DNA from 3 places in the Mesorhizobium sp. M0910 genome. Region 3 is predicted to be linked to each of the others. Evidence: predicted binding sites of a transcription regulator. Region 3 holds the regulator's gene; each other region holds the start of a gene.
What was found. The regulator PhoB, encoded in region 3, activates phosphate uptake and scavenging genes when phosphate is short. The targets are predictions, from matches to a motif close to TGTCATNNANCTGTCAT.

Region 1 (6,906 bases), on a different contig from region 3:
CGGAGCTGTAAAGATACCAGGTGGTGAACACGATCGGATTGGCGATCATGAACACCGCCATCATGACGATGAACACGGCAAGCGTGCCGAGCGCGGCGCGGTTGTCGAGGATGAACCCGCGCAGCCAATTGTCGGACGGGTGTCTCCACTCTTTCCCGGCGGTTTCGCCATGCGTGCCGCCGAGGGGGCTCTGCAGATCGGGTTCCATGGTCTTGCTCATCGTGCCGCCCTCCCCGCATCGCCCGCGTCGTGCAACCCCGGCAATCCGCTGGGGTGGGCGACGTCCTCCATGAAATTGATCAGGTCTTCGGCCGATTTGACCTCGCTGCGGTCGGCGGTGAGCGCGACCTTGCCGCGGTCCAACACCACGAAGCGATCGGCGATATCGAAGACGTGGTGGATGTTGTGGCCGATGAACAGGATCGAGCGCCCGCTCGCCCGCACCTGGCGCACGAAGTGGAAGACCTTGGCGGTCTCGGTCAGCGATAGCGCGGTCGTCGGTTCGTCGAGGACTATCAGCTCCGCCTTCTTATAGATGGCCCGCGCGATCGCCACGCCCTGGCGTTCGCCGCCCGAGAGCTGACCGACGATCGACTGTGGCGTGAATACTTTCGAGGTGAAGCCGATCTCGCGCATCAGCCGGCTCGCCTCCGCGATCTCCTTGTTGACCTTCAGCCAGCCAAGCCAGCCGGTGAGCTCGCGGCCCATGAAGATGTTGCGCACGATCGTCTGCTGCACGGCGAGCGCCCGGTCCTGGAACACCGTCTCGATGCCGGCGTCGCGCGAGCGCGCAGGGCTCCATCCGGTCACCGGCTTGCCGCGGACGAGAATCTCGCCGCTGGTCGGTTTGACCACGCCGGACAGGATCTTGATCAGCGTCGACTTGCCGGCGCCATTATCGCCGATCAGGCCGACCACCTCGCCTCGATCGACGCTGAGATTGACCCCGCCAAGCGCATAGACCTGGCCATAGGACTTGCTGATGTCGCGCAGTTCGATGATGCGTTCGGCCATGGCGATCCTCGCTTGATTGTCGCGTGCCGGCCTTTTCGCCGGCGGTCCCGCCGGCCGGGCTCAATCCCGGCCGGCGGCTTGGGAGGTCAGCGCAGCGCCTGCTTGGCGAGCTCGGCGACAATCTCGTAATTCTGCGGCGTGACGAAGCCGGCGCCGGTATCGACATTCATCGGTGCGAGACCCAGCACAACCTGCTGGCAGAGGCTGAGGATCGGCAGATAGCCCTGCAGGAACGGCTGCTGGTCGGCCGTCAGCTGCACCCAGCCGCCCTTGAAGCCCTCGACGATCTGCGGGCTGGTGTCGAAGCCGAAGTTGAAGATATCGCCCGGCTTCCTGCCCGCCGCCTGCATGTAAGTCGGGACGTTGCCCAGCATCTGTCCGCCGGGATAGCCAACCGCCTTGACGTCGGGATTGTTGAGCAGTGCCGCGGTGATCACCGGAAGGGCCAGATTGGGGTCGGAAGCCCATTCGCCGCTCGGTGGCGAGGAGAGCTGTATGACCTCGACGCCCGCTTCCTTGAGGGCAGCGACAGTGCCGCGTTCTCGCGCGCCGCGGCTCTCGTTCTCGAACGGGCCGATCATGATTGCCTTGTCGCCGGCCTTGAGCCCGGCCAGCTTGACCGCCTCGGCGCCAAGCGCGCGGCCCTGCTGCTCCTGCTGGGCACCGACATAGCCGCCGCCGAACGCCGCCGTGACCGTCGGCACCGGCACGTTCTGGTACATCATCTTGATGCCGTCCTTGTGCGCCTGTTCGGCCAGCGGCATGATCGCGGCGTCGCCGGGGTGGCCCATCATGGCGATGCCTTGGGGCTTGACCGCGACAGCCTCGCGCAATTGCTGCACCATCTTCTCGACATCCCACTGGGAAAAGATGTAGTCGACCTTCGGCCCGAGATCGGCCGCCGCCTGCTTTGCGCCATTATAGACGATCGTGCCGAAGGCATCGCCCTCGGCGCCGCCGACGAAGAAGCGGATATGGACGTCCTTGCACCACTGGGCATCGAGCGCCTGCGCCGGCAAGGTCGAGAGTGCGGCGGCGAGCGCCATCGCGGCCGCCGCGACGGTCGAGCGCAGAACTGTCCTTCTCATCGTAATGCTCATGCACTTATCCTCCCTTTGTTCCCTCGCTAGCCGAGGGGTTTTGACGATCGCTTCGGCAAGGCGCCGCAATCTTTCCCTGGCCGGCACCTCCCGCCGGCTTGTCCTGTTTTTATGCATGTCGTTATCGCAAAACCGCTGGGCACTTTTGCGCGACATGCATTAGCCTCACACCGGGTTCGGCAGGTAGCTCGCGCCTCCCCGGCATTGTTGGAGATAGTCCAGCGCACGCGCCTGGCCGGTGATCTCGAGATCGCCGCGATAGACCGGGTCGTGCCAGCCCTCAATGTCGATGGCGCCCTTGTAGCCGGCCAGCCGCAGCTCACTGATCACCCGCGTCCAGTCGCTATCGCCGAAGCCAGGGGTGCGCATCTGCACGAACGGCAGGCGGCCGAACACGCCATGTTCGCGGATCACGTCCCAGCGCACCGTCGCGTCCTTGCCGTGGACGTGGAAGATACGCGGCGCCCATTTGCGGATCTGCGGGATCGGATCGATCAGATAGACCAGTTGATGGCAGGGCTCCCACTCCAGGCCGAGATTGCCGTCCGGCAACTCGTTGAACATCAACTCCCAGGCGTCCGGATTGTGGGCGATGTTCCAGTCACCGCTGGCCCAGTTGCCGTCCATGGCGCAGTTCTCGAACGCGATGCGCACGCCCTTGTCGGCGGCACGCCTGGCCAACGGTCCCCAGACCTCGCGGAAACGCGGCAGGCTGTCGGGCAGCGGCTTGCCGCGAATGCGGCCGGTAAAGCCGCTGACCATATTGGTGCCGAACAGATGCGCGTTGTCGATGATCGTTTCCCACGCCTGGAGCACGCCGCGATCGATCTCGCCGCTCTCCAGCGGATTGCCGAAAACGCCGATCGATGAGACGATGACATCGGCATCGCCGATCGCCTCGCGGATCTCGCCCGCTAGCCGCGGAATGTCCTTGCCGCCCAGCGTCTGCCAGAAGAACGGCTGGATGCTCTCGAAGCCGAGCGGCAGGATCTGCCTGACATAGGCGGCCGGGTCGTCGAGATTGGCCCGCACCATTGTGCCGATCCTGATGTCGAGCAGCGGGTTTGGCATCATGATCCTTCCTGTGCAGCGATGGCGACCCGGCGCCCGGTCTCGGCGCTCTCGATCGCAGCGAAAACCATGGCCAGGCTCTTGATGTTGTCGGCGCCGCGCGTCTCCGGCTCGGTGCCGGTTTCGACGGCGCGGACGAAATCCTGGATGATGCCGAGATGGCCGCCGACGCGATCGGCCGGGTCGAGCGGCGGCACGGCTATCGGTTCGGTGCGGTCGAACAGGCCTTCACGGACCGGCTGCACGATTTCCGCCTTCAGCCCGTCCTCGCCGTCCCACACAATGCTGCCGCGCTCTGCGACGATCCGCCATGTACTGTCCCAGCTGGTGCGGAAGCCGGCCGCGCACCAGCTGCCGGCATAGGTGAACAGCTTGCCGCCGCCGAGGTCGAAGCTTGCGGTCGCCGACGACCCTTGCCGATACCAGGAATTGGCCGGCTCCCACTCCTGGCAATAGACACCGGTCGGCTCGCCGGCCGCCATGTAGCGGGCGGCATCGAATGTGTGGATCGCCATGTCGAGCAGCAGCACATGACGCATCTCCTCGCGAAAGCCGCCGAAATGCGGCGCGACGAAGAACTCGGCATGGATGCTGGTTGGCGCACCAATGGCGCCGGAATCGAGAAAGCGCCGGATGCGCCTGACATTGGCGACATAGCGGCGGTTCTGGACGACGGCATGGATACGCCCGGCGCTGCGGGCGGCCTCGACGATGGCACGCGCATTGTCCGGGCTGTCGGCGAGTGGCTTTTCGGTCAGCAGGTGGCAATTATGGGCAAAGGCGGAAAGCGCGACCTCGCGGCGGGCGGCGGGAACCACCACGTCGAATACCGCGTCGGGCCTGGTCTGGTCGAGCACGGCGTCGAGGTCGGTTCCAATGATGGCGCTCGAAAGCTCGTATTCGCGCGCCCTCGCCCGCGCCCGTTCGACATCGATATCGACCAGGCCGACAATGGCGAGCCCGTCGATCTGCCTGGCTGCATCGAGCCATGCCTTGCTCATGGCGCCGCAGCCGACCAGGACGACATTGATCATCCAGTGCTCCTCCCTCTCGGCCCCTCCAGACCGATCGTCACGGCGTTCACGGCAGGGCCGTGAATGTTTTCCGTAAACGTTTACGAGAACACACCCGATGGCGTAGAATGTCAATCGGCCGATAGCGAAAAACGTGATGCCGGCTTGGCCTGAACAGCAGCCGGTGCTAGCCAAGCAAGGGGGAGAACTGTCCTTTGGCGTCCAGCATTCACGACCTTGCGCGTCACCTGAACATTTCGATCGGCACGGTGTCGCGCGCGCTCAACGGCCGCGCCGACGTCAACGCCGACACACGCCAGCGCGTGCTCGATGCGGCCAAGAAGCTGAATTATTCGCCGAACCAGTCCGGCCGCAGTTTGCGGCGCGGCGCCACCCATTCGATCGCCTTCATGCTGCAGCCGCATCCGGGCGATCAGGAATATGGCGAGCCGTTCTTCATTCCGTTCCTGACCGGGTTGCAGGCCAAGCTCGCCGAAAGCGGACTCGACCTGATCGTGGTGATGGGCGCGCCGGGCGACTATCAGCAGGAGCGCCTGCGCCGTGTCGTCGAGACCCGGCGGGCCGATGCGGTGGTGCTGGCCTGGACGCGGCGCGAGGACGAGCGCATCGACTATCTGACCCAGGCCGGTTTCCCGTTCGCGACGCTCGGCCGCAGCCGCTCCGGCGGCGATGCCTACCCCTCGCTCGACCTCGACTTCGAAAAAGCCGGTGCTGACGCGGTCGATCGTCTTGTCGCGCGCGGTCACCGCCGCATCGCGGCCATCCGCCCGTCGCTCGATCTCAATTTCGGCTATCTGTTCCTCGCCGGCTATCGCAAGGCGTTGCGGCGGCACGGCATCGAATTCGACCCCGAGTTGATCGCCGACGGCTTCATCAACGAGGCAGGCGGCTACGCGGTGACGCCGAAGGTCATGCGCTCCAAGGACCCGCCGACCGCCATCATCTTCAACAATGACGCGATGGCGCTTGGCGGCTGCAAGGCTTTGGCCGAGGCGGGCATCAAGCCCGGCCACGACATCGCGGTGATCGTCATCGTCGACACCCCGCTCTGCCGCTATTTTTCGCCGGCGCTGACCGGCTTCCGCCCGGCGCTTGAGCCGATGGGCGAGCGGCTGGCCGAAATGCTGCTGGCATCGATCCCGGCTTACGCCGGCGCCGAAGGCGCACGCATCATCCGTGAAGTCTGGCCGCTGCAGCTGATCGCGCGCGACAGCGATTGAGCGCGGCACTTCCCTTCTCCCCTTGGGGAGAAGGTGGCCGAGCCCACGGGTCTTGCCTTCGGCAAGCCAGAGGACAGGCTCAGCTCGGTCGGATGAGGGTGCTCCAGCTCGGCACCGAGGCACTCCGTCCAGCACCCCTCTTCCGTCTCGGCGCTGCGCGCCGATCCACCTGCTCCCACAAGGGACGAAGGAACAAGCGCCCTCTGTCACGCAAGTATCATGTTCGCGTCCTAGACCTTTTTCGGAAAGCGCTGGCGGCATGTCGATGCGACGCCCGCTTCGGCTGTTTTGTCACAAAGAGGATTTCCATGAAAAACCTGCACCGAAACGCGTCCCTCGCGGTCGCGCTGGCGATGTTCACCGCCTTGACTCCGGCCTTGGCTGAAAACGCAGCGACCGTCGGCGGCGTCAGCTTCGTCAACAAGGGCCTGGTCGGTGTCGGTCGCATCCCGGCCAGCCAAAGGGACAAGTTCGGCGAGACGTTTGGCTCCGGCTCGGGCATGGCGATCGACGCTGCCGGCTGGACGCATGGCGCCGATGGCTATAAGGGCTCGCTGTGGCTGCTGCCGGATCGTGGCTACAATGTCGTCGGCACCACCGATTACCGTCCGCGCATCAACACGATTGCCATCGAATTCGCCCCGATCGCACCGGGTGCGGCACCAGCCGCCGGCCAGGAACAGTCGGGCCTCAAGGCAACCCTTGCCGACACCATGCTTTTGACCGACGACAAGGGCGCCGACGCAACCGGCCTCGATCCGCTCAACGGCGTGCGCGCCGCGACCGACGACATGCCGATCCTGCCCGAAGCCAACGGCAAGCTCGCGCTCGATAACGAGGCGATCGTGCGGCTGCCCGACGGCACCATGTTCATCTCGGACGAATATGGTCCGAACATCTACCACTTCTCCGCCGATGGGCGTCTGATGTCGGCAACGCAGTCGCCGGCGGCGCTTGTCCCGATGCGTCATGGAACGCCGAACTTCGCGTCCAACAATCCGGGACCGGGCGCGGCAGACCCAGATCCGACGGATCCCGAAACCGGCCGTCAGAACAACCAGGGCCTCGAAGGCATGGCACTGACGCCGGACGGGAAGTTCCTGATCGCTGTGCTGCAATCGGCCCCCAGACAGGATGGCGGCGATTCCGCTTCGACGCGCCAGAACACGCGCGCGCTGGTCTACGATGCCTCGGATCCGGCCCAACTCAAGCTTGCGCATGAATATGTTGTGGCGCTGCCGGTGTTCACCGATGCCAAGGGCAAGACCAAGATTGCCGCGCAGAGCGAAATCGTGGCTCTGTCGGACAAGACCTTCCTGATGCTGGCGCGCGACAGCGGCAACGGCCAAGGGGTGAAGGGCGACACCTCGCTCTATCGCGAGATCAGCGTCGTCGATGTGTCGGCGGCAACCGACATCGCCGGCACCGAGTTCGACAAGGACAAGCCGGTTGCGCCCAAAGGTGAGC
Region 2 (6,906 bases), on a different contig from region 3:
GCTGATGAACGAGGGCGAGGTCTCAGCGTTGGGCCTCGACTAAGCCGGCAGTTGCCAGCTCAGGCGGCGGGCGCGGCTTTCTTCAGCTGCGCCCGCGCATCCGTGATCGATGCGGCATAAGTCACCAGCGGCCGCTTGACACCGTGGTTGATCAGCATGCGGCGTGTCTGCGGTGAAGCGCCTGAGATAATAAAGCGAACGCCGGCGCGCTTGGCCTTGTGGGCCGCGCCCTCGATGACATTGGCCGCCGTCGAATCGAAGAACGGCACCGCCGAACAGTCGAGGATGAAGTTCTTGCGCTGGTCGGCGATGCGGTCCAGCACCGTGCCGACGGTCGAGGCGGCGCCGAAGAAAAAGGCGCCCGATATCCGGTAGACGACGGTGTCGGCATCGCTCGCCTCGCTGGAATCATAAGCGCTGGCTCGGTCGGCGACGTCTTCCTGCACCAGGGATTGATGGTCCGCCTCCACCGCGATGCTCTTGGCCATGCGGTCGATGAACAGGATCGAGCCTAGCGCGAAGCCGACGACGATGCCTTCGGTCAGGTCGCGGAAGATGACGATCAGGAACGTCGCCATCAGTACCAGCGCATCGCCGCGCGAGGCGCGCAGCAAGGTGGCGAAGGCCTGTTTCTCGAACATGTTCCAGCACACCACCGCCAGCACGCCGGCAAGTGCTGCAAGCGGGATATAGCTGGCCAGCGGTGCCGCCACCAGCATCAGAGCAAGCAGAATGGCCGAGTGCATCATGCCTGAGACCGGTCCATGCGCGCCGGCCCGTACATTGGTCGCGGTGCGGGCAATGGTGCCAGTGGTGCATATGCCGCCGAACAAGGCGGAGGCGATATTGGCGAAGCCTTGCGCCACCAACTCGCAATTGGAGCGATGCCGCCTTCCGGTCATGCCGTCGGCGACGACGGCCGACAGCAGCGATTCGATCGCCCCGAGCAGCGCAAAGGCGATGGCGTCCGGCAGCACGTCGATTATCCTGTCGAGGCTGAGCGGCGGGAAGGCCGGCCATTGCAGGCTGCGCGGGATGCCGCCGAAGCGCGTGCCGATCGTCTCGGCCGGCATGGCGAGCAATGCGACGACGAGGGATGCCAGTCCGATGGCAATCAGCATAGCCGGCCACTTCGGCCGAAACCGCCTCAACGTCGCAATGGTGATGATGGTCAGCGCCGCCACCGCAGTTGCGGCGAGGTTGATTGTTCCGGCCGCTTCGCCGATGGCCATCAGCTTCGGCACCAGCGGCCCTGGCTCCTTGCCGGCGAGCTTCAGCCCGAACAGTTCGACGATCTGGCCGGAGAAGATGATGACAGCGATGCCGGCGGTGAAGCCGACGGTCACCGGGTAGGGGATGAACTTGATGTAGGTGCCAAGTCTGAGATAGCCGATGGCAAGCAGGAACACGCCGGCCATCATCGTCGCCAGCAGCAAGCCGTCGACGCCAACCCGCGCCACTGTCGCCGCCACAAGCACAATGAAGGCGCCGGCCGGGCCGCCGATCTGGAAACGGCTGCCGCCAAGCGCCGAGACCAGGAAGCCGCCAATGATCGAGGTGTAGAGCCCGCGCTCCGGCGTCACGCCTGAAGCAATGGCAATTGCCATCGACAACGGCAGCGCAATGATGGCGACAGTCAGCCCGGCGATGGCATCCGCCTTGAAATGCGTGAGCGTGTAGCCCTCCCGCAGCACCGTCACCAGCTTCGGGGTGAACAGTTCGGAAAATGTCGGCCGCGCCGGTTGATGCACTGCCCGCTGCGTCTGATCCATCGAGTGCCTTCCGCATGAAACCAAGGAGCGGCGGGATCGTCGGCAGGACTGTCGGCGGTCGCCGTCGCGACTTGGAGCGGCGTGCGTCCAAATAGGCGCACAGATACGCCCCAACACTTTTGACCCGCGCATCGGACTATCCGAAAACCGAATTTGATTTTCGGCGATGCGGCAGTAGCGTCAGCCTTGCGGGTTCTGCGGCGTGACAGGCTTGAGGCGAACGCCCCTGCCGCCACGCTCGCTCGCCTGGTTTTCGCCGATCAGCTCGACCCCGGCCTCTTCAAGGGCCTGGATGACCTTCATCAGCGTATCGACCACGCCCCGGACCACGCCGTCGCTCGCTTCCATGCGCTGAATGGTTGGAAGCGAAACCCCGGCGCGCTCGGCGAGGGTCTTCTGATCGATGCCGGCCAGCGCCCTCGCGGCACGCATCTGCGCGGCAGTGATCATCGGTCAAAACCCCGTCTGAGTTCTGCAGTATCACGTATAATACCTTCATGATGATGGGTCAAACATCATCTTGCATATGTGAAACATGCAACAGTCTTTGCCAGCCGGTGCGCTGGCATGCTACAAACCTCGGCATCGTTTGGCGGGACATCCATTACGGTACCGATTTTACAGTAGGACCTCAAAAAGGATGAGCAGGTGAAGACATTCAAAGCGTTGGCGACCTCGACAGTCGTGCTGTCGATGGTTTTCCTGCTGGCAGGCTGCGGACATGGCCTGATCAACAGGCTGATTTGAAATAGTCCGGCCGACGTCAGGTGCCGTCGGCCCGCCCTAGCCATCGCTGCAGCAGTCGTGCCGCCAGCCAGCACAGCATCGCCCAGGCAAAGCCGGCGCACCAGCCGGCCAGCACGTCGGACGGCCAGTGGACGCCGAGATAGATGCGGCTGATGCCGACCACCACCGTCGTCAGCACCGCCAGCACGAGCACATAGATCTTCGTCGTGCGCCCGGGCAAAAACCGTGCCGCCATGCTGCCCAGCGTCAAATACGTCACCGCCGACAGCATGGCGTGGCCGCTCGGAAACGAAAGCGATGCCACATCGGCGAGATGCGAGACCAGATCGGGGCGCGGCCGGTCGATATCGAATTTCAGCACGCTTGACAGGAGCTGGCCGCCCGCCACCGCGACGAACATGAGAAGCGCCGCGCCTGGCCTGCGGATAAGGAGCAGATAGACGATCATTGCTGCCGTGATCAGCACCAGCACGCTGGCGCTGCCAAGGCTGGTGACGTCGCGCATCGCTCCTTCCAGCCACGCCGGTCCGATCGGATTGTCGGGCTGGCCGGCCTTGCGGAAGGCAAGCAGGATTTCGGTGTCGAAGGCATGCGGCGTGGTCGCCCGCGCCAGCTCCATCAGTTCTTCGAACCCCCACAGCCCGCCGGCAATGACCAGCCCGGCCAGCAGAACCGGGAACTCCAGCCAGTTGCGCAGTCTGCTTGCAATCTTCTTCATCGGCCTGATCGCAGCTACAGCCTTTGCAGATAGGGCCCGAGCGTGATCAGCGCCACAGCTGCGACGGCAAGCACAATGCCGGTTGCCTGTAAGGCATTGACGCGCTCGCCGAAGAAGACCAGCGCCACCACATTCACCGACACCAGCTGGATCACCGCCGACAGGCTGAACGACACCGACATGCCGAATTCACGGATCAGCCTCAGCATGATCAGATTGCCCAGCGAATAGAGCGCCAACGTCAGCACGATCTTGCCGAGGCTCGGCGCCAGCCCCCACTGTTTTGCGGCCATCGCCGCCAGCAGGAAGATCACGGTCGAAACGCAGAGCTGCCCAAGTCCCCAGAAACTCACTTTTGTTCCTCCCGATGCGGTCCCTACGCGCCTGCCGCAGCTCTTGTTTCCGAAGCGCCGGTCGCGGTCAAGCGGGACTGATGTTGGATACGAAATCGCAGGTGGCAATTAGCCGGCATGTCATCAAACTGTGACCTGCCGGTAATACCGGATTGGCCAGACAACACGCTCCAGCAATCCATCCAGCCAGAGGCAGGCCCCCATGACTGAACAGCGCTCGACCGAACATCGCACCCCTGACGCCCATTTCCGCACCAGTCTGCTCGAGGAAAACGATGGGCCAGGAGCCAATCCCACCGACAACCGCACCATGGGTGAGATCATCGCCGCGCGGTTCTCGCGCCGCGGCTTCCTCAAGGGCTCGCTTGCCGTCTCGGCCATAGCCGCTACCGTCAGCCCGCTGGCGCTGATCGCCGCCGACAACGCCCGCGCCGCCGAAGGCTCCGCCTTCGCTTTCGACGAGCTCGAGGCCGGCATCGACGACAAGCATCACGTCGCACCTGGCTATGACGCCGACGTGCTGCTGCGCTGGGGCGATCCGCTGTTCGCCGATTCGCCGGAATTCGATCCGACAAAACAGTCGGCGGAAGCCCAGGCCAGACAATTCGGCTACAACAACGACTATGTCGGTTATATCCCGATCGGCGGCTCAGCCGAGCATGGCCTGCTGGTCGTCAACCACGAATACACCAATCCGCATCTGATGTTCCCGGGCCTCGTCACCATCGTCGATGGCAAAGCCAAGCAGGCGCCCCTCAGCAAGGAGCAAGTCGATGTCGAGATGGCCGCGCATGGCGGCACCATTGTCGAGATCCGCAAAGAAGCCGGCAAATGGCAGGTCGTGCGCGACGGCAAGCTCAACCGCCGCATCACTTCCAATACCGAGATGGCACTGTCTGGCCCCGTCGCCGGCCACGACCGCGTCAAGACCAGCGCCGACCCGAGCGGTACGAAGGTCATCGGCACCCTCAACAACTGCGCCGGCGGCGTCACGCCGTGGGGCACCTATGTCATGGCCGAGGAGAACATCCACGGCTATTTCTCGGGCGAGCTGCCGCAGGGCCATAACGAGGCGGCCAACTACAAGCGCCTCGGCATTCCCGAAGGCGCCTATGAATGGGCGGCGCATCACGACCGTTTCGATATCGGCAAGGAGCCGAACGAGCCGAACCGCTTCGGCTGGATCGTCGAGGTCGACGTCCAGGATCCGACGTCGGTGCCGAGGAAGCGCACCGCCATGGGCCGCTTCAAGCATGAGGGCGCAGAATCGATCGTCGCCAAGGATGGCCGTGTCGTCTTCTACCTCGGCGACGACGAGCGCTTCGACTATGTCTATAAGTTCGTCACCACAGGCAAGTTCAATCCGGACGATCGCGCCGCCAACATGAATTTGCTCGACGACGGCACCTTGCATGTCGCCAAGTTCGCCGAGGACGGTTCAATCGAATGGCTGCCGATCGTCTTCGGCCAAGGGCCGCTGACGGCGGAGAACGGCTTTGCCAGCCAGGCCGACGTGCTGATCGAGACGCGCCGCGCCGCCGACCTGCTCGGCGCCACCAAGATGGACCGTCCGGAAGACATCCAGCCCAATGCCGCCAATGGCAAAGTCTATGTCATGCTGACCAACAATTCGAAGCGCAAGGCCGATCAGGTCGACCCCGCCAACCCGCGCGCCGAAAATGCCTTTGGCCACATCATCGAGATCGTCGAGGACGGCGGTGATTTTGCCGCCACCAAGGGCAAGTGGGAAATCCTGCTGAAATGCGGCGATCCCGCCGTGGCCGAAATCGGCGCCACCTTCTCCACCGCAACCACTGCCAATGGCTGGTTCGGCATGCCGGACAATTGCGCGGTCGATTCGGCCGGCCGCCTCTGGGTTGCTACCGACGGCCAGGGCCCGAAGGCCACAGGCCGCACCGACGGCCTGTGGGCGGTCGACACGGAAGGCCCGGCGCGGGCGACCTCAAAGCTGTTCTTCCGTGTGCCGATCGGCGCCGAAATGTGTGGTCCCCTGTTTGCGCCGGACGACCAGACTGCTTTCGTTGCCGTCCAGCATCCAGGCGACGGTGGCGAGGATTGGGAGGCTTTTGGGCGTCCGTCCTATTATGAGGATTTGTCGACCCGCTGGCCTGACTTCAAGCCGGACATGCCGGTGCGCCCGGCGGTCGTTGCCATCACCAGGCAAGGCGGCGGCAAGATCGCGGTCTGAGACGCAGGAAGGCCTTGCAGTCTCGAGGAAGGATTTCGACCATACGAAATCCTTCCTTTCCTGATATGAGATGCATCCATGCTGCGCATCATGCGCCGACCAATCATTCGGTGCGCTGAACCACGGCCACATTCATTGTGCTTCGCAACCTGAAGCCAATGGACTCGTATAGTCTGATGGCCGTGGCGTTGCTGGCATAGGCGTGGAGATAGGGAACTTCGCCGCGCGCCATTATCCGGTTTGCCACGAACAGGGACAGCAGCTTGCCTAGGCCACCGCCGCGAAATTCCGGATGTGAGCACACCCCGCTGAGTTCGGTATAGCCAGGTTGCTTCATGCGCTCGCCGGCCATTGCCACAAGTCTGCCCTCGATTTTCACGCCCCAAAAATCGCCCAGGCTCAGGGCTTCGAGCGTGAATGGGCCAGGCTTGGTGAGCAATGCCAGGGCGAGCATCTCAGCCGCATCGTCTCGGGTCAGACGTTGCACACGTTGGTCAGACACGGTTTGCAACGGCCGCTCGGCAATCATTTGAACCCCGGCTGCGGTGGAAGTCGCAAAAAGCCCCGCGGGCAGAGCAATGGCGTCCGACTGAAGCAGGATGACACTCTCGCCCGCGGAGACAAGCTGTTCGAGCGCCCGCAGGCTTTCGGCGTCGTCGGCGCCAGTGGCGGCGAACGGAACGATCGACGGCCGATACCGCCTGGCGAGGTCATTACCTTGTGCGAACGCCCGATGTCGCGTCTGAAGCGCGCTCCAGATAGGGCGGTCGAGCAGGTGTCTCATTACGCCGCGGCCTCCGGATTTTTCACTCGACGGTCGAGAGGAGCCGCGGCTAGACCGTCCTCGATGGCGGTCAGCTGCTCAAGAAGCGGCCCCGAAAGATCCGCGCACAAATCCGCAACGGCGTTTTCGATGCGCGGCCAGACCTCGCGCTTTGCGACATCGACCAGCCGCCGGCCGTCCCGAGTGAGAGAGACAATCCTGCGCCGCTGGTCATCGGTCGACGGACTAACCTCGAGCAATCCCAATCCGGCCAGAAGCGAGACGCTTCGCGTTACACCCGGCTGCGCGATGCCAAGCGATTGCGCCAGTTCCCCGACAGGCAG
Region 3 (6,906 bases):
GACTGGCACATTTTGGCGGCTTGTGATTAGCCGGCTAATTCTCGTTCATGCGGCGATCTTCAGCGCGCCCGGCCCCGGAATGGCGCCGGGTGGGCACTTGCCGAGGATGATCATACCGAGCACTTCGTCCTGGGTGACGTCGGTTGTGCGCGCCGTGCCGACAACCCGACCGTTCTTCATGACGCAGACACGGTCGGCAAGCTCGAACACGTCGTGAATATCATGGCTGATCAGGAAGATGCCGATGCCGTCGGCCTTGAGCTGCTTGACCAGTTCGCCGACCTGCGCCGTCTCTTGCGGCCCAAGTGCCGCCGTCGGCTCGTCCATGATCAGGATGCGAGCATTGAACAGGATGGCGCGGGCGATCGCCACCGACTGCCGCTGGCCGCCCGACAGCTTTACCACCGGCTCCTTGAAGCGTTGGAAACGCGGATTGAGCCTGCCCATCACCTTGCGCGCCTCGGCCTCCATGGCGACGTCGTCGAGCGTACCCCAGCCGGTCATCAGCTCGCGGCCGAGAAAAAGGTTGGCGGCCGCATCGACATTGTCGGCCAGCGCAAGCGTCTGATAGATCGTCTCGATGCCGTACTTCTTGGCGTCGCGGGGGTTGGAGATCGAAGCCTCCTCGCCGTTGACGAAAATCTGGCCCGCATCGCGCTTATAGGCGCCGGACAGGATTTTTATCAACGTCGATTTGCCGGCACCGTTGTGGCCGAGCAAAGCCATCACCTCGCCCGGGAAAAGATCGACCGAGGCATCGTCGACGGCGCGAATGCCGCCGAAGGCGATCGAGATGTTGCGCATGTCGATCAGCGGCGTGCCCGTGGGAGCGGTCTTGTCGGCCATGATCGTTCCTCCTCCCTAAACGCGTTTGCGATAGACGGTATCGAGCCAGACCGCGAGCACCAGCACGGCGCCGACGACGATGCTCTGCAGCGGTGAATCGATGCCGAGCAGCACCATGCCGGATTGCAGCGACTGCATCAAAAGTGCGCCGAGCATGGCGCCGAGCACCGTGCCGGAGCCGCCTGCAAGTGACGTGCCGCCGATGACCGCGGCGGCGATGACCAGCAGTTCGTCTAGCGTGCCCAGCGCATTGGTCGACGAGTTCTGCCTGGCTGACGAGATCGCCGCGGCGATCGTCGCCAGCACGCCCATGATCATGAACACCTTCATGGTCACCCAACGCGTGTTGATACCGGCAAGGTTGGCGGCTTCCGGATTGCCGCCGATGGCGAAGACATAGCGGCCGAAACGGGTACGCTTGGTGATGAAGGTCATGATCAGCCCGACGGCCACAGCCATCAGCACGGGTATGGCGATGCCATGGGCGATGAACAGCCCGCCTTCGGGAACTGTTATATTGTTGGCCGCCGCGTATCTGTTCACGATGCCGACCGGCCAAGGATAGGAATTGGCGAGCCATATGGCGCCCATGATGACAGCGCAGGTGAGGACACCGAGGAACGTCTCGGCCCAGATCGGGCGCAACGGAAAGCGGAACCGCTTGCGCTGCACCCGTCCGTTGAGCAGCATGAACACAACCGCCAGGCACGCGATAATTCCGACGATCCAGCTCCATCGCGCGCCGATCGAACCCGCCGGCCCACCGCCCATCAGCTGGAAAGTGGCATCAAGCGGCGCAATCGTCTGACCGCTGGCGACCCACCATGCGGCACCCCGCCAGACCAGAAGGCCGCCCAGCGTCACGATGAAGGCCGGCACCTCGAGGTAAGCGATGATGTATCCCTGGAACGCTCCGATCAGAAGGCCGAGCGCCAGGCCAATGGCCAGCGCCAGGATCCAGATCCAGGGGTTGCCGAGTTGTAGACCGATCATTCGCACCAGGAAATGCACCTGCGCAAAGCCCATGACCACGCCGATCAGGCCTTCGGCGGAACCGACCGACAGGTCGATATTGCGCATGACGATAACCAGCACCATTCCGGCGGCCATTATGGCCACGGCGGAAGTCTGCACCGAGAGGTTCCAGAGATTGCGTGGCGTCAGGAAGGTCCGGCTGTCGAAGTCGAACGGATTGACGCCGAGCCGTACGCTGGAAACGACATGCAGGCCGACCCAGATGACCAACAGCGCGCCGACCATGCCGAGCATGCGGGTGTCGATCTCGGTTGCCTTGAGAAACCGGGCAACGATGCCGAGCTCGGATTCCCGCGCCCGGTCTGCCGTGCTGTCGACCGGCGTGTTGGAAGTCGTGTCGGTCATCATGTTTCTCCCGCCGGGTTGCCGTCTGCCGCGGATGCCGGAAGCAGCCTAGAAGTTATCCGCCGGAAGCGGAAAAACAATTCTTTTTGAAAAAACGCCGCGGCGAGCGGCCGCGGCGTTCGGACTTCTCGGAAACGTCGGCTCAGTTGCAGACCGCAACAGTGCCAGCCGCCACGCCGGCGCAGACCTCTTCTTTCTTGATCCAGCCGGCGTCGATGACGACGTTGAGGTTATCCTTGGTGATGGCGACCGGAGTCAGGAACAGCGACTTGACCGTGTTGCCGCCGGGCGTGGTGAAATCCTTCACGCCGGCAATGTCGGTCATCTGCTTGCCGTCGGCAAGCTGCGAGGCGATCTCGGCGGCGTTCTTGCCGAGCTCGCGCGCGTCCTTCCACACCGACACGGTCTGTGTGCCAAGCGCGATGCGGTTCAGTGCGGCGTGGTCGCCGTCCTGGCCCGAGACCGGAACCGATCCGGCCAGCCCTTGCGCCGTCAGCGCGGCGACGACGCCACCGGCGGTGCCGTCATTGGCCGCGACCACGGCATCGACCTTGTTGTCGTTGGCGGTCAGGAACTGTTCCATGTTCTTCTGAGCGTTGGCCGGCAGCCAGCCGTCCGTATAGGCCTCGCCGACATTCTTGATCTTGCCGCTGTCGATGGCCTCCTTCAGCACCTCCATCGAACCGGCAAACAGGAAATCGGCATTCGGATCGGAACCCGAACCCTTGATGAAGACGTAGTTGCCTTCCGGCTTCACCTTGAAGACTTCGCGGGCCTGCATGCGGCCGACTTCCTTGTTGTCGAAGGTCAGATAGAACACGTCCTTGTTCTCGATCAGCCGGTCATAGCCGACGACCGGGATGCCTTCGTCCAGTGCCTTCTGCACGGCCGGCCCGATGGCCGAGGCATCCTGTGCCAGGATGATCAGCGCATTGGCACCCTGCGAGATCAGGCTCTCGACGTCGGTGAGCTGCTTGCCGGGGTTGGACTGTGCGTCGGCGGAAATATACTTGTCGCCGGCGGCCTCGATGGCCGCCTTCATTGCGGCCTCGTCGGTCTTCCAGCGCTCTTCCTGGAAGTTCGACCAGGAAACGCCGATGACCTTGTCTTTCGCCTGCGCCACCGACGCCAGCGCCAGCGTCATGGCGACACCCGCCAGAATGGCGGTCGTGAATTTCTTCATCATATCCTCCCTGCGCCGCGTACGGCGTGACCAATTGGCTCAAAGACCAGCTTAGAAGCTCTAATTTTTTCGAGCCTCGAAAAAATACTGGCCCGATCTCCGGCTGCTGTCAACATCGATTCTGATGGATTTTGATGACTGTGCGAGTTTTTTCGAGCGTCGGAATAAACGATGACAGCGCCACCTGCATCTGACACTATTTGCCGCATCCGACACTATTTGTCGGACATTACCGACGGCTTCCGGTTCATGAGCGGCCGCGGCAACCGGGAGGAAAGCAAAACGATGTCGGTCGGAATCCGCCATGACGATTTGCGCCGGCGCAACCGGGCGATGGTGATCTCGGCGGTGCGCCGGGCCGGCCAGCCATCGCGTACGGAGATCGCAGCCACCACCGGCCTCAGTCATTCAACCATATCGGCGATCTCCTCCGACCTGATACGGGAAGGCATCCTCGCCGAGAGCAAGGCAAGTGAGCCCGTTTCGTTGAAACGCGGTCGTCCACAGGTCGGCCTCGCCCTCAACCCGGAAGCGGCGGCGGTGCTGACCGTGGTGTTGTCACTGAATTTCCTGTCGGCCGCCATTATCGACTATGCGGGACAGGTGGTCGCCGAGGAACAGCGCCGGCTGGACACGCTGACCATGCCGCGCGACGAGCTGATCCGCGAATGCATGGCCATCGTCCGGCGCCGGCTTGAGGACCCAGACCTTGACGTCCGCAGTGTCGCCCGCATCGCCCTGGCGATTCAGGGCATTACCGACTCCCCTGCACGCGCCATGCTGTGGTCGCCGATCACGCCGCAGACCGACATCGCCTTTGCCGACATGCTGGAGGACGAATTCGGCATCCCGGCCACGGTGGAGAACGACTGCAATATGATGGCGGTGGCTTTGCGCTGGCGCAATCCGGATCGCTATCGCGACGACTTCATCGCCATCCTGCTTTCGCATGGCATCGGTATGGGGCTTGTGCTGAAGGGCGAACTGTTCACCGGGACGCATTCCTCGGGCGGCGAATTTGGCCACATGATCCATCGTCCGGGCGGCGCGCTCTGCCGTTGCGGGCGGCGCGGCTGCATCGAAGCCTATGCCGGCAACTATGCCATCTGGCGCAACGCCAGGCAGATGAGCGAAGACAGCGAACCTATCGCCGACGTCAGCGACGCCGACATGCGCGCGCTGGCCGCCCGCGCGCGCGAGAAGGATGGGCCGGAACGCGAGGCCTACCGCAAGGCCGGCGAAGCGCTGGGTTTCGGTCTCGGCTCGCTGTTCGCGCTGATCGATCCGGCACCGGTCGCGATGGTCGGCGCCAGTGCCGCTGCCTTCGATCTGATCGAGCCGGCCTTGCGCAAGGCAATCGCCCAGACCGCCGGCGGCCAGCACTCGGGCTCGATCTCCTTCGATACCGAGCCGAACGAATTGCCGCTGATCCGCGAAGGCTGCGCGATGCGGGCGTTAAGCTTCGTCGACCAGGAGATTTTCGCGCCGGGCGCGCAAATGAGGCCCGGCGTCAGAAAGAACGTCGCCTGACCAGGCGGGTCAATCTTCCCTGATCGCATAGCCGGCACCGCGGATGGTGCGGATGACATCCGGCATGCGGCCGTTATTGACGGCTTTGCGCAGCCGCCCGACATGGACGTCGACGGTGCGTTCGTCGATGTAGATCGTCTCGCCCCAGACATTATCGAGCAACTGGCTACGCGAGAAGACGCGGCCCGGATGCCGCATCATGAACTCGAGCAGTCGGAATTCGGTCGGCCCGAGCCGGATCTCGCTCTTCTTGCGATAGACCCTGTGCGATTCGCGATCGAGCACGATGTCGCCGACCTTCAACACGCTGGACAGCACTTCCGGCTTGGCGCGCCGCAGCAGCGCCTTGACCCTGGCCATGAATTCCGGCGTCGAAAACGGTTTGACCAGATAGTCGTCGGCGCCGGTCGAAAGACCGCGCACCCGGTCGCTCTCCTCGCCGCGCGCGGTCAGCATGATGATCGGCAGCCGCTCGGTTTCGGGGCGCACGCGCAACCTGCGGCAGAGCTCGATGCCGGAAACCGCCGGTATCATCCAGTCGAGCACCAGAAGGTCGGGCACATTTTCCTGCAAACGGATCTCGGCTTCGTCGCCGCGTGTCACCACCTCGACCTGGTAGCCTTCGGATTCGAGATTGTAGCGGAGCAGCACGCCCAACGGCTCCTCGTCCTCCACCACCATTATGCGTGGTGCGATCATCGGCTGGGCACCCCCATCATGTCACCGGCGCGGACATTGTCGTTTCGTCCTGCTTCGGACGATTGACGGGCAATTGCTCGCCGGTCAGCACATAATACGCATTCTCGGCGATGTTGGTGACATGGTCGCCGATCCGCTCGAGATTCTTGGCGCAGAACAGCAGATGCGTGCAAGCGGTGATGTTGCGCGGATCTTCCATCATGTAGGTTAACAGCTCGCGGAACACGGACGTGTATTTGACGTCGATACGCTCGTCGGCGGCGCGCAGCTTGGCCAACGCGGCCGCATCGCCTGCGGCATATTCCTCGATGACGCCCTGCACCTGGATGAGCACCAGCTGCGCCATCGCATCGATGGAATGCGATAGGTCGCGCGGCGTGACGCTGAGGCCGACCGCGCTCACACGCTTGGCGATATTCTTGGCAAGGTCGCCGATGCGTTCGAGGTCGCCGGCCATGCGGATCGCTCCGACGACATGGCGCAGATCGTGAGCCATTGGCTGGCGCTTGGCGATCAGGGTGATGGCGCGATCGTCCAGTTCGCGTTGACGCGCGTCCATGATGGCGTCGTCGGAGACGACGCGCTGCGCCAGCACGTTGTCGGAATTCAACAGGGCCTTGGTCGCCCCGCCGACCATCGAACCGGCGAGGTCGGCCATGTCGCGGATCAGCTTACTGATCTGCTCGAGATCCTCGTCGAAAGAAGCGACTGTGTGTTCGCCCATGGTCCTGTCCTCATATGCATGATCGGAACGGCTCAGCCGAAGCGGCCGGTGATGTAGTCCTGCGTGCGCTTCTCGCGGGGCGATGTGAAGATCTTCTCAGTCCGGTCGAACTCGACCAGTTCACCCAGATACATGAAGGCGGTCTGGCGCGACACGCGCGCCGCTTGCTGCATGTTGTGGGTGACGATGACGATCGTGTAGTCGGCTTGCAACTCGTCGATCAGTTCCTCGATCTTGGCCGTCGACAGCGGGTCGAGGGCCGAAGCCGGTTCGTCGAGCAGAATGACTTCCGGCTTCACTGCCACGGTGCGCGCGATGCAGAGCCGCTGCTGCTGGCCACCGGACAGGCTCAACCCGCTGGCGTTTAGCTTGTCCTTGACCTCGCTCCACAGCGCGGCCCGCTTCAACGCTTGCTCGACGCGGCCGTCCATCTCGGACTTGCCGAGATTCTCGTAGAGCCTGACGCCGAATGCTATGTTCTCGTAGATCGACATCGGGAACGGCGTCGGCTTCTGGAACACCATGCCGATCTTTGTCCTGAGGA

Region 1: a site for PhoB is predicted at 5,644-5,660, ahead of NKH78_RS11630 (esterase-like activity of phytase family protein). Genes of this name have one in related genera too.
Region 2: a site for PhoB is predicted at 3,709-3,725, ahead of NKH78_RS05460 (PhoX family protein). Genes of this name have one in related genera too.

Annotation. Positions count from the first base shown of each region.
Region 1 covers NZ_JAMYNZ010000004.1:138,542-145,447, reverse strand. Annotated here, with positions in the region: gene NKH78_RS11660 (ABC transporter permease) at 1-220, opposite strand, end outside; gene NKH78_RS11655 (ATP-binding cassette domain-containing protein) at 217-1,014, opposite strand; gene NKH78_RS11650 (substrate-binding domain-containing protein) at 1,101-2,114, opposite strand; gene NKH78_RS11645 (sugar phosphate isomerase/epimerase family protein) at 2,280-3,188, opposite strand; gene NKH78_RS11640 (Gfo/Idh/MocA family protein) at 3,185-4,219, opposite strand; gene NKH78_RS11635 (LacI family DNA-binding transcriptional regulator) at 4,414-5,439, shown strand; gene NKH78_RS11630 (esterase-like activity of phytase family protein) at 5,748-6,906, shown strand, end outside.
Region 2 covers NZ_JAMYNZ010000002.1:321,455-328,360, forward strand. Annotated here, with positions in the region: gene NKH78_RS05435 (SMP-30/gluconolactonase/LRE family protein) at 1-43, shown strand, start outside; gene NKH78_RS05440 (SulP family inorganic anion transporter) at 60-1,772, opposite strand; gene NKH78_RS05445 (helix-turn-helix domain-containing protein) at 1,953-2,222, opposite strand; gene NKH78_RS05450 (phosphatase PAP2 family protein) at 2,536-3,237, opposite strand; gene NKH78_RS05455 (hypothetical protein) at 3,252-3,590, opposite strand; gene NKH78_RS05460 (PhoX family protein) at 3,793-5,799, shown strand; gene NKH78_RS05465 (GNAT family N-acetyltransferase) at 5,903-6,583, opposite strand; gene NKH78_RS05470 (MarR family winged helix-turn-helix transcriptional regulator) at 6,583-6,906, opposite strand, start outside.
Region 3 covers NZ_JAMYNZ010000007.1:255,429-262,334, reverse strand. Annotated here, with positions in the region: gene NKH78_RS19545 (ATP-binding cassette domain-containing protein) at 46-846, opposite strand; gene NKH78_RS19540 (sugar ABC transporter permease) at 862-2,226, opposite strand; gene xylF (D-xylose ABC transporter substrate-binding protein) at 2,369-3,409, opposite strand; gene NKH78_RS19530 (ROK family protein) at 3,695-4,939, shown strand; gene phoB (phosphate regulon transcriptional regulator PhoB) at 4,949-5,638, opposite strand; gene phoU (phosphate signaling complex protein PhoU) at 5,655-6,362, opposite strand; gene pstB (phosphate ABC transporter ATP-binding protein PstB) at 6,395-6,906, opposite strand, start outside.